Regions from separate parts of the Neobacillus sp. 114 genome, predicted to be linked through region 1. Evidence: riboswitches for the same ligand, from Rfam matches in the RefSeq annotation. Region 1 holds a riboswitch; each other region holds the start of a gene.
What was found. A riboswitch is a leader RNA that binds a small molecule or an ion and turns the genes downstream of it on or off. The one in region 1 is predicted to bind S-adenosylmethionine.
Positions count from the first base shown of each region.

Region 1 (4,223 bases):
TAAAGGGTATGGGTGACCGAAACCGAAAAAAATACGTTGGTACGGTAACCAATAAAGGGTATGGGTGACCGAAACCGAAAAAAATACGTTGGTACGGTAACCAATAAAGGGTATGGGTGACCGAAACCGAAAAAAATATGTTGGTACGGTAACCAATAAAGGGTATGGGTGACCGAAACCGAAAAAAATATGTTGGTACGGTAACCAATAAAGCGTATGGGTGACCGCCCCCCCCAAAAAATGAGACAATCCGGTAACCAATAAAGGGTATGGGTGACCGAAACTGAAAAAAAATACGGTGGTACGGTAACCAATAAAGGGTATGGATGACTGAAACCGAACAAAATGGTTGGCAAGGGCAACCAATAGGCACCCAAGTGTTTGGGTAAATTTCCTAATTCAGATGGTATCTTAGAGACACATTGTTTACAAAAACAGCCAATCAAAAAAAGGCCGCCTTCCATAATCCAAATGGAAGGCGGCCTTTCAGATAGGGTTTAAATGGTTCCCCAAACATCCTTAGCAATATTTACAACATGTTTAATCTTATTCCATTGTTCTTCTTCAGTTAAAATGTTTCCTTCTTCCGTGCTGGCAAAACCGCATTGAGGGCTAACTGCCAAGTTTTCCAATGGAATGAATTGACTAGCTTCTTTAATTCTCGCTTTAATGGATTCTGGATCCTCAAGCTCTGGGAATTTAGATGTAAATAATCCTAGTACAACGGTTAGGTTAGGACGCTTGAAGCCTTTTAAAGGTTCGAAGTCACCAGAACGTTGATCATCATACTCTAAGAATAGCCCGTCCACATTTAGCTCAGCGAAAATGGCATCGGAAATTTGATCGTACCCGCCGCTTGTGATGTAGGTAGATCTGAAGTTGCCGCGGCAAATATGCATGGTAATTGTCAAATCTTCCGGCTTATTGGCAATGGTTTCATTGATTGCACTTACTCTGGTTTTAATGATTTCATGTACATCCAAGCCAACTTTTTCAACCACTGCATTGATCCGCTCTTCTGAAACAAAATCAATCCAAGATGTGTCGTCTAATTGCAAGTAACGGCAGCCAGCATCATAGAAAGCCTGGATGGCTTTTTGATAAGCAGCTACGGTATCTTTGAAAAACTGCTCACTGTTGCCATTGTAGTACTCATCGCCCTGAATTCTCGTAAACAACATGTTCGGGCTAGGGATCGAGAACTTCGCCACTTGACTGCCATCGCCATACTTTTCAACTGCCTGCTTTAAAAACTTGAAATGCTCCAGCATATAATGATCATTAAAGTCGACTTTGCCCACTACTTTAATAGCGCTATTTCTCGTTTGAGCACCCTTGAAGTTGCTGATATATTCATTTTCAAAGAACTCTACACCTTCCAAACCTGCCAAGAAGTCCAGGTGCCACCACGAACGTCTAAACTCACCGTCTGTGATGGATTTTAAGCCTGCCTCAATTTGGTTTTGAACCAATTTCTCAATTTCTTGATCCTCAACAACCTTCAGGGCAGCTGCATTAATCTCCCCATTTGCAAAAGCCTTTCTTGCTTCTTTAATTGGTTCTGTTCTAAGGAAACTCCCTACATGGTCAGCTTTAAATGGAGTTTTAACTAGTGTCGTTGTCATTAATTATTCCTTCTTTCTCGGTGTACTAAAAAACCCTCTTCTCATAAATAAGAAGAGGGGGTAATAGACATTACAAATCTCTTCTTATCTTCAAGCACTCGCTTCTGGAATTGGCACAGTACTAACGTGTCTGCTGCCGAGGCTTCAAAGGGCCAGTCCCTCCACCTCTCTTGATAAGAATATTCAAAAATATTTAATTAACAGTAAAGATACACCTGTTCTGATTTTCTGTCAACAAAAATCTGATGCACGGGGACGGTTCTCATGCCTCAATGATGCATGAGGAAATCCCGCTGCATTATGGATTCTAAAATCATGTCGTAATTTGTCGAAAAGTATATGAAAATGTACGCGTTTTCAACTGATATGATAGTTTTTATAAAATATTCTAAATATTCATCCCTTTGTGACTACCCAGGAAAAATGGATATATCGGTCTGTCAGGAGGTATATTAATGTGTCAGGAACTAAGAAACAAAAATGTAGAAGTAAATTTTGAAATACCAGAAAAGATATTACAAGGTTTTTTAGATGCTGTTGAAAAGAATGGTAAGTCAATGAATGACGTGCTACGGGTATATATGCAAAAATACATATGGAAACAAAGTGAATTACAAAGAAATAGACAGATGCGGCGTCAAAATATTGGGGCCAAGTGAAAAAATAATAGGAATATTAATATAGAAATGCTGTAACTAATATTATCAAATATTTCCGGAAGTGTTGAAATGTAAGTTTGACACCAATAAAAGGAACATGGTATATATATTCAAATTATAATTATAATTATATAACTAATGAGCATAACCACAGGGGGAATTTAAAATTATGGAACATCGCAGCAAAATACTAGATTGTACGATCCGTGATGGGGGTTTAGTTAACAATTGGGATTTCAGTGTCGAATTTGTCCAGGATTTATATAATGGACTAAGTGCGGCCGGCGTTGAGTATATGGAGATTGGCTATAAAAACTCCGCAAAGCTACTGAATGCAACTGAGCCTAATCCATGGAGATTTCTAGATGATCAATTTCTGAAAGAAATCATTCCTGAGAAAAAGTTCACGAAGCTATCTGCTCTCGTAGATATTGGTCGTGTCGATCCCAACGATATCCTGCCTCGCGAGCAAAGTGTGTTGGACATGATCCGGGTAGCCTGCTATATCCGTGAAGTGGACAAAGGGCTGGAGCTTGTCCAAATGTTCCATGATTTAGGATATGAGACTTCACTCAATATTATGGCTTTGTCCAGTGTGCCTGAACAGAAGCTTATTGAAGCCATGGAAATGGTCAAAGAAAGTCCAGTAGATGTTGTGTATATTGTTGACTCTTTTGGAAGTTTAGATCCGGCAGATATTGCGCATCAAGTGAAAAAGTTTCAAGCTATGCTCCCTAACAAGCAGCTTGGTATTCATACACATAACAATTTGCAGTTAGCATTTGCCAATACATTGACTGCACATCAAAATGGAGTTACCTTCCTGGATTCATCTGTTTACGGCATGGGACGGGCGGCAGGGAACTGCAATACAGAGCTTCTTGTCAGCTACATAAAAAAACCCAGCTATGAACTTAAACCGTTACTTGGTGTAATCGAAAAGCACATGTTAGAAATGAGAGAAAAATGGGAATGGGGCTATATCATTCCTTATATGATCTCTGGTGTCCTTAATGAGCATCCGCGGGTGGCAATGGCTTATCGAAATAGTGATGAGCGTGACAAATTCGTTGACTTCTATGACAAGGTAACAACACCTGAAGCAACTTTAGCAACTACAACTAGGTAGTTAATTAAATCTACAGCCGCCTGCGGGCGGTTCTTTTTTTAGGGACTAAAGCAACTGGGCAGATTAGTAGCGAAAATACATCGGATTTGTAATCATAGAAAGAAGATTTAAGACTTATGGAGAGTGAAACCGATAATGGATAAAAAACAGATTGAGTATAAAATTTTAGAGTTGAAAGACGAATACTTACAGTTGCAACATAATCTAGAAAAATTAGAGTATGTAAAAGGAAACATAGCACCGTTGGAAAAACGACTATCTGAAATTGAAGAGGAGTTAAATTCTCTTAATCAATTATTACGACAAATAGCGGGGCAAACACAAAAATAATAACTTCATTTCAAGAGACCATCGAAATAATGGTCTCTTTTCAATAGACCCGTATTAAACAGTTATAAAAGTACTTTTTCAGCGATAAGTCTATAGGATTTAATGCGGTCCTTCGGAGAATGAGTAATCGTTAAAATCATAATTTCATCCGCATTATATGAAGCTTGTAACTGCTCAAGTTTCCTTTTTACCTCCAGTGGATTGCCGATGATCATTCTCTTTTTCACCGCTGCTAGTTTTTCTAGTTCTTTTTCATTGAGTTCGTATTGCTTGGCTTCCTGGATAGAAGGCACATACAGACCTTCGCCATTTTCCTTTTGCAATGCCCAAATAAAATTACTCAACGCGATTTCCTCTGCTTTTTCAGTCGTTTCCGCACAAACCACTGAAACAGTTAACAATACATGAGGGGATTGACTGTGTTTATTCGGTTGAAAGGCATCAAGGTATTGTTGGATGATGTCTGCTCCGTCTTTGTCG
Region 1 covers NZ_CP126144.1:3,304,754-3,308,976, reverse strand. The annotation lists gene QNN06_RS16170 (5-methyltetrahydropteroyltriglutamate--homocysteine S-methyltransferase) at 498-1,625, opposite strand; SAM riboswitch class I at 1,707-1,805, opposite strand; gene QNN06_RS16165 (hypothetical protein) at 2,081-2,284, shown strand; gene QNN06_RS16160 (aldolase catalytic domain-containing protein) at 2,454-3,413, shown strand; gene QNN06_RS16155 (SE1832 family protein) at 3,549-3,743, shown strand; gene QNN06_RS16150 (LLM class flavin-dependent oxidoreductase) at 3,806-4,223, opposite strand, start outside.

Region 2 (4,223 bases), 2.0 Mb from region 1:
CAGCGGATGCAGAAAACTCCTTACAATACGGACATTTATAATCCCCAAATTCAATGATAGATACTGGAGCGGATTCCTTACCCAAAAATGGCTGATGGCTGTAGTCAATCTCATTTGATTTAACTGCTTCTTTATCCTTGGAGTGGTTGCCTAAAAAAATAAGTGCCAAAACCCCAACGGCAATTAAGCCGACTACCCAAAAAATAAACTTTGAGGATGAATTCTTTGTATTTGCTTTTTTATTATTTGCCATGATCAGACTCCTTCAAAAAACTATTATTTATGAGATAAATTTATTTTCCCAGATAGTTTTAATATTACTTATCTATTGTAATAAATCAAATAATTGATTCCGACTTTATAGGTGTTGTTGACACTTACAGTTATTAAAGTTGTTATTTTTTATAACTTTCAACTAAAATTGATAAAATAAGTTAGATTATGAATATAAAGGAGCACGAATATGACGAATAACAACAGCTATATGGGTTATATCGGTACCTATACAAAGGGAGACAGCAAAGGAATCTACTCCTTTACCTTAAATACTGGGGAAGGGAAGATTGAAAATGTGAAAGTGGCAGCGGAGCTAGAAAACCCTACATACTTAACGATTAGCAATGATAATCGTTTTCTTTATTCTGTGGGGAAAGAGGGGGAAGTTGGCGGCATTGCGGCATTTTCAATTAATGATAACGGGGAGCTGACAGCTATAAACCGGCAAATGACGCCAGGTTCACCGCCTTGCCACGTTAGTGTGGACAGCCAGCGGAATTACGTCTTTACCACCAATTATCATAAAGGTACTGTCGAGTCTCACCTTGTTAACGGGGAAGACGGATCTGTTCAGCCTACGGCTTCAAGTATAAAACATGAAGGCCGAGGGCCGGACCCAAGGCAGGAAAAAGCCCATACCCATTATGCCGGGCTTACCCCTGATGAAAAATACTTAGCGGTTGTCGAATTGGGAACTGATGCGCTGATCACCTATAAGGTCGACGACGACGGAACCCTTACAAAAGTGAAACTATTGCCATTAAAAGCAGGAAGCGGACCTCGGCATTTGACATTTCATCCAAACGGGAAACTTGCCTATTTAATGACTGAGTTCAGCTCTGAGGTAATTGTGCTCACCTATCATCCGGAAAATGGCCATTTTACTGAAAAGCAATATATTTCTACTCTTCCAGAGGACTTTAAAGAGAATAACCAGGGAAGCGCGATCCATATCTCTTCCGATGGCCGCTTTGTGTACGCAGGAAACCGCGGGCATAACAGTATTGCTGTTTTCAGTGTTAATGGAGAGACAGGTGAGTTAACGTTTATTGAGCATACGTCTACTGAAGGGGATTGGCCGAGGGATTTTGAACTGGATCCTTCCGAGAAGTTTATTGTTGCTTCTAATCAGGAATCGGGGAATCTTGTGCTTTTTGCGAGGGATGAAATATCTGGTCGATTAACACTGATTCAGTCGGATATAATAGTGCCTCAACCAGTATGTGTGAAGTTTCTCCATGTTTAAACAATAGTCACCAGGATTAATGGAGAACCAGCAAAGGATATGAAGCGCTTACATCGTGAAACTTACTCAAAATCCTTAGAAATCCATTGACACCATTCATTTAGTGTAGTAAATTTTATAAATAATCTAAATATTAATATGTTCTTATCAAGAGAGGTTGAGGGAAGGGCCCGGTGACACCTCAGCAACCTTCAATGTCTTTAACATTGAAACGGTGCTAAGTCCTGCAAATTGTTACTAATTTGCGAGATAAGAAGAGTGACAGATGTGTTGTACATGCAAAGGTCTTCTTCTTATAGAAGGCCTTTTTTTAATATCAAAAAGGAGTGTAGACAAAAATGTATAAAATCGATACGAAACTAGCGCAAATTGGGAACCGCAGTGAAACTACAACAGGAACCGTTAATCCCCCAGTATATTTTTCAACTGCATTCCGCCACGAGGGGATTGGACAATCAACAGGATTTGATTATATTCGAACTGGAAATCCGACACGCCAGTTGCTTGAGAAAACCATCGCCGATTTAGAAGGCGGAGATCAAGGCTTTGCCTGCAGCTCAGGAATGGGGGCAATTTTAACGATTCTTTCCTTATTTCAGTCTGGTGATGAATGGCTGGTTAGCGAGGATTTATATGGCGGAACCTACCGTTTGCTGGAAAAAGGATTTCAAAAGTGGGGCTTGAAAAGCCAATATGTCAATACCTGTTTTCCGGAAGAAGTTGAAAAGAGCATAACTCCACAGACGAAAGCTATCTTCTTGGAGACTCCAACCAATCCGCTAATGCAGGAGGCAGATATTGCAGCAGTGGCAAAAATTGCAAAGGAACATAGCATATTATTAATAGTGGACAACACCTTCTACACCCCGCTACTACAGCAGCCGATTGCACTTGGTGCAGACATTGTCATGCATAGTGCGACGAAATACCTTGGAGGACATAACGATGTTCTTGCCGGACTCATTGTTGCTAAAGGCAAGGAGCTTTGTGAAGCATTAGCTTTCCATCATAATGGTGCAGGCGCCGTTTTAAGCCCATTCGATTCCTGGCTGTTAATGCGCGGTATGAAAACATTATCACTTCGCATGGAAAGACATGAGAAAAACGCTAAGGCGGTTGTCGAGTTCCTATCTAATAGTGATGCAGTAACAGATGTTCTTTACCCAGGACGAGGCGGGATGGTTTCGTTCCGTTTAAAAGATGAATCATGGGTAAATCCGTTTTTGCAAAACATAAATTTGATTTCATTTGCTGAAAGCCTTGGCGGAACCGAGAGCTTTATCACCTATCCGGCGACCCAAACCCACGCTGATATTCCCGAAGAAATTCGGATTGAAAAAGGCGTCTGCAACCGCTTGTTGCGTTTTTCCGTAGGAATTGAAGATGCAGAGGATATCATTTTTGACCTAGAGCAGGCTCTTGCAAAATTAGTTGAAGGAGTGAATGTGTGATGGAACACGAAGAATTTAGTTTTGAAACGAGGCTTCTTCATAATCGTCATAAAATGGATGCACAAACAGGAGCCGTCAGTGTCCCGATCCAGCACGCATCTACCTTTCATCAGTTTGAAATTGACAGTTTTGGAAAATACGATTACGCCCGCAGCTTAAATCCAACGCGGGAAGCTCTTGAAGATATTATTGCAGAGCTCGAAGGCGGAATCCGTGGGTTTGCCTTCTCTTCAGGAATGGCTGCCATTTCCACCGCCTTCCTGTTACTTTCTTCCGGAGATCACGTTGTTATTACTGAGGATGTATACGGCGGAACCTATAGGATGGTCACTGAGGTCCTAACACGTTTCGGGATTGAACATACCTTTGTTGATATGACTGATTTTGATCAGGTTAAGCAAGCCATCAGGCCAAATACAAAAGCATTTTATGTAGAAACACCATCTAACCCATTATTGAAGGTGACTGATGTACAGGCCATCAGCCAGCTGGCAAAGGCACATAACGCCCTGACCTTTGTTGATAACACCTTCCTTACCCCTGCACTGCAAAAGCCGTTGGAGCTTGGCTCCGATGTGGTCCTTCACAGTGCCACCAAATTCTTATCTGGCCATAGTGACGTTGTCGCGGGTCTAGCGGTAGTTAAGGATGAAGCACTGGCAAAAAGGCTTTATTTTTTACAAAATTCGTTTGGCGCAGTACTTGGCGTACAAGACGCCTGGCTTGTGATGAGAGGCTTGAAAACTCTTCACGTCCGTCTTGAGCAGTCACAGAAAGCCGCTTTGCAAATCGCCAGATTCCTAGAGAATCACCCTCTAATCGAAAAAGTGTATTACCCAGCGCTCGAAAATCATCCGGAGAAGGAATTGCAGGAGAAGCAGGCAAGTGGCGCGGGTGCAGTTCTTTCATTTGAACTGGCTGACGAGGATGCCCTTAGGACCTTTGTTTCAAATGTAAAAATTCCTGTCTTCGCTGTCAGCCTTGGTGCTGTAGAATCCATTTTGTCGTATCCGGCAAAAATGTCCCATGCTGCCATGCCGCAAGCGGAAAGGGAAAAACGAGGAATTAAAAACAGTCTGTTGCGACTTTCAGTCGGACTTGAAAAACCTGAAGACTTGATGAAGGATTTTTCGCAAGCCTTGGAAAAGCTGCAGGTGAATAAGCTCTCTTAAGGAGAATAACGATGAGTTTTCTAGAAAAATTACAAAATCAAATTTTGATTGCCGACGGAGCCATGGGAACAATGCTTT
Region 2 covers NZ_CP126144.1:5,287,545-5,291,767, forward strand. The annotation lists gene QNN06_RS26000 (DsbA family protein) at 1-253, opposite strand, end outside; gene QNN06_RS26005 (lactonase family protein) at 464-1,522, shown strand; SAM riboswitch class I at 1,664-1,778, shown strand; gene QNN06_RS26010 (methionine biosynthesis PLP-dependent protein) at 1,861-2,973, shown strand; gene metC (cystathionine beta-lyase) at 2,973-4,145, shown strand; gene QNN06_RS26020 (bifunctional homocysteine S-methyltransferase/methylenetetrahydrofolate reductase) at 4,157-4,223, shown strand, end outside.
Region 2: another riboswitch for S-adenosylmethionine. It lies ahead of QNN06_RS26010 (methionine biosynthesis PLP-dependent protein); the one in region 1 lies ahead of QNN06_RS16170 (5-methyltetrahydropteroyltriglutamate--homocysteine S-methyltransferase).

Region 3 (4,223 bases), 1.8 Mb from region 1:
CGGCAGTTCCTTTTTTATCTATCAATTTGAATAGAGTTTGGTTGAAGGTCGGCTGGCGCTTATTTTTAATAAAATCTTCTAACCCAATACTATGTTTTTCATTAGACTCCATCATTGAGTAAGTAAGGAAGTTTAAGTTTCTTTCAACATATTCCTGCAATTAAATTAATAGTTGTTTATTCAGCATATTTCTCTCTCCCTTGAAATGTCGCTTTCAAGGCGACCAATTTTCAAATGAAAATTTCTATTATTATTTTATAAACAATATGGAAAGGATGATAGAGATGAACACGAATTTGACTGAAATTATTTTCCTGCTTGACCGTAGCGGGTCAATGGCAGGACTTGAAAGTGACACAATTGGCGGATTTAACGGGTTTATTGAAAAACAGAGGAAGCTAAAGGGTGACACGTTGGTTACAGCCGTGTTATTTGATGACCAATATGAAATACTTTGGAATGGAATTGAGGCAAAGAAGGCTAAACTTACGGATCAGGATTACTATGTAAGAGGTATGACAGCATTGTTGGATGCAGTGGGGAAAACAATTCTAGATGTAGGATATCGATTATCCAAAAAAGATGAGAATAAGCGGCCTGGCAAGGTGATATTTGTTATCACGACTGACGGAATGGAGAATGCAAGCTCTGAATTCACCTATGAAAAAGTGAAAGAGCTATTAAGACATCAGCAGGAGAAATACAATTGGGAGTTTATCTTTTTAGGAGCAAACATAGATGCTGCGAAGGAAGCGGATAGCTTAGGAATAGACGTTGAAAATGCCTTTAACTTTGAGGCATCTGAAAAAGGTGTTGAGGTTATGTATAATATGGTGTGTGAGCAAGTAATGGAGAGAAGGCTGCGCACAAGGAAACTTTAAAGCAGTAGTGTATTTGTTGTAAAATATATAGTATCTATTTTGCTCAGTCTATACGACTGAGTTTTTGTTTTGAGGTGAGTTATGCAAAAGGTAATTGTAATTGGTGCAGGAATACTCGGGGCATCCACTGCTTATCACCTTGCCAAATGGGGGGCAGAAGTTATCATAGTGGACCGGCAAGACCATGGGCAAGCCACTGACGCAGCTGCAGGGATTGTTTGCCCATGGTTGTCCCAACGACGTAATAAAGCTTGGTATCAGTTGGTTAAAGGCGGGGCGCGGTATTACCCAGAATTAATTACACAGTTAGAAGCAGATGGGGAAAAAGATACGGGTTATAAAGGAGTTGGGGCATTAAGTATTCATTCTGATACTAAAAAGTTAGAACAAATGGCGGAACGTGCGCGAGTCCGCCGGGAGGATGCTCCTGAAATAGGTGAGATTACTATCTTGTCTCCAACCGAAACGAATCGACTGTTTCCAGCTTTGTCCGAGGAATTTGGTGCAGTTTATGTTAGTGGCGGGGCACGTGTAAATGGCCGTGCTTTACGTAATGCACTTGTAAACGCTGCAGTAAAGCATGGGGCCCAAGTTATTAAAGGGGATGCCTCATTAATTAGTAACGATAATAAAGTCCAAGGGGTTAAAGTGTCTGAAAAATTATTTTTTGCTGATCAAGTTATCGTCACAGCAGGAGCATGGGCAAAAGAACTTTTGGGACCACTGGGAGTTGAATTTTTGGTAAGGCCACAAAAGGCGCAAATAATTCATTTACAGTTGTCAGACATGGATACTAACTCATGGCCGGTTGTCATGCCGCCATCTGACCAATATATACTCTCATTTGCAGATGGTCGTGTAGTAATAGGAGCTACACACGAAAATGATGCAGGATTTGATAATCGAGTAACGGCTGGAGGAGTCCAAGAAATCTTAAATAAAGCTTTAGCGATTGCACCAGGTCTTGCCGGTGGAACAATTTTGGAAACTAGGGTAGGTTTCAGGCCTTTTACACCAGGTTTTCTTCCCATAATAGGTGGATTGCCTAGTTTTGAAGGGATGTTAGTGGCAAATGGCCTAGGTTCTTCCGGGCTAACTAGCGGACCTTATCTAGGAGCTGAACTAGCTAAATTAGCACTTGATAAACAGACGGAGATTGATTTAATTAACTATAGTGTTGCTGGTGCATTAACGTAATGTTAAATAATACAAAGAGCTTTTCATGCGAAAAGCTCTTTTCTAGTCTAATAAAAAAATTATTTTTTTAAATAATATGTTGATATGGCAATATTGAAAACGCTGTCGGATAAATTGCATTATAATTTAGATGATTGACAAAATAAGAATAGATTTGTAGTATCTTAATATAACTTAATTATTTGTTAATTTAATTTTCTTATCCAGAGCGACCGAGGGACATGGCCCGATGACGTCCGGCAACCCCCGATTGGGAAGGTGCCAATTCCTGCAGAATGATTTCATTCTGAAAGATAAGCTACCGAGATGTTTATTTCGATGCTCCTTTCAGAATGAAAGGGGCTTTTTATTTGGGTATAAAGTCTAGTTTAGATATCGGAAAAATGAGGTAATCAGTATGATTGAAATAAAAAACCTTACTAAAGTTTACAAAACAAAAAAAGGTGAAGTAAAAGGTGTGGATAACGTTTCACTCACCGTAAAAGAAGGCGAAATCTTTGGCATTGTTGGCTATTCCGGTGCTGGAAAAAGCTCGCTGCTTCGTTGTATCAATCTTTTAGAGCGGCCAACCTCTGGCAGTATAACGGTCGATGGCACTGACCTGACATCCCTAAAAGGCGAGCAATTACGATCTTCACGTTTAAAAATAGGCATGATTTTTCAACACTTTTACCTAATCAGCCAAAAAACAGTCTATGAAAATATTTCTTTCTCTTTAAAGGCAGCGAACTACCCTAAAGACCAGGTAAAGCAGAGAGTAGAGGAACTACTCAAAATGGTTGGTCTTTCCGATAAGCGTGATGTCTATCCGTCACAGCTAAGTGGCGGTCAAAAACAGCGGGTCGGTATTGCAAGGGCTCTTGCAAATAATCCGAAGGTGCTTTTATGTGACGAAGCAACATCAGCACTTGACCCTACGACAACAAAGTCGATACTCAATCTGCTGAAAAAAATCAATAAAGAACTCAACATCACTATCGTTTTAATCACGCACGAGATGGATGTTGTTAAAGAAATCTGCAGCCGTATGGCGATTATGCAGGATGGAAAAGTCATAGAAGATGGTTCAGTATACGATATTTTTGCTAATCCACAGGCAGCACTCACCAAAGAATTTATTGAGAGTGTCGTAACCCTTGAAATCCCAGAAGTAATTTTAAATGGCTGTGAAGGGCCAATCGTTAAGGTTACTTTTAGAGGGAAGGTTGCTGGAGAAGGAGTCATTTCTGATACCCTTCAACAATTTAACCTTAAGGGTAATTTCCTACATGGATCTATTGAATATATTCAAGAATTACCGCTTGGCATATTTATTATGGAGCTAAAAGGACAAAAACAAGAAATCGAAAAAGCCCTTCAATACATTGAAAACCGGGCCGCACAAGTGGAGGTGTTACGCAATGGGCTTTGATTTTGCACATCTAATGGAGCTTATTCCGGATATCAATAAAGCATTTTTTCAAACCATCTATATGATTGCTATCTCGTTGGTTGTTTCAACAGTTATCGGACTTCCTGTTGGGATCCTGCTTTACATAACCGACAAAGGATTATTTCTAGAAAATCGTATGGTCCAAAATATCTTGGGTTTTGTCGTCAACATGGTCCGGTCGATTCCTTTCATTATATTGTTGGTGGCATTGCTCCCACTAACGAACTTACTTGTCAGCACAACCATCGGTCCAACTGCAGCTAGTGTTTCATTATCAGTAGCGGCAATTCCTTTTTTCGCAAGAATCGTAGAAAATGCTCTAAGAGAAATCGATAAAGGCGTAATCGAAGCGGCCATTGCTGCTGGGGCAACACCTTGGATGATTATCAAAGATGTCCTATTACTTGAAGCAAGATCCGGAATCATCTCAGGTGTAACCTTAACATTAATAAGTTTAGTAGGATTTTCCGCCATGGCCGGAACAGTCGGCGGCGGCGGTATTGGAGACTTGGCGATTCGCTTCGGTTATTACCGGTACGACAATACCATCATGATTTCAACAGTTTTAATCTTAATTATTTTAGTTCAGGTCATTCAGCTTCTTGGCGATTACATCGCCAAAGTTGTAGATAAAAGATAAACAGGAAAAGGGGAAAATTACAATGAAAAAATGGTTAACAAGCATTATATTACTATGCGTAGTATTCGCGTTG
Region 3 covers NZ_CP126144.1:1,505,678-1,509,900, forward strand. The annotation lists gene QNN06_RS07425 (hypothetical protein) at 1-160, opposite strand, end outside; gene QNN06_RS07430 (vWA domain-containing protein) at 285-881, shown strand; gene QNN06_RS07435 (NAD(P)/FAD-dependent oxidoreductase) at 963-2,078, shown strand; SAM riboswitch class I at 2,275-2,378, shown strand; gene QNN06_RS07440 (methionine ABC transporter ATP-binding protein) at 2,476-3,489, shown strand; gene QNN06_RS07445 (methionine ABC transporter permease) at 3,479-4,150, shown strand; gene QNN06_RS07450 (MetQ/NlpA family ABC transporter substrate-binding protein) at 4,173-4,223, shown strand, end outside.
Region 3: another riboswitch for S-adenosylmethionine. It lies ahead of QNN06_RS07440 (methionine ABC transporter ATP-binding protein); the one in region 1 lies ahead of QNN06_RS16170 (5-methyltetrahydropteroyltriglutamate--homocysteine S-methyltransferase).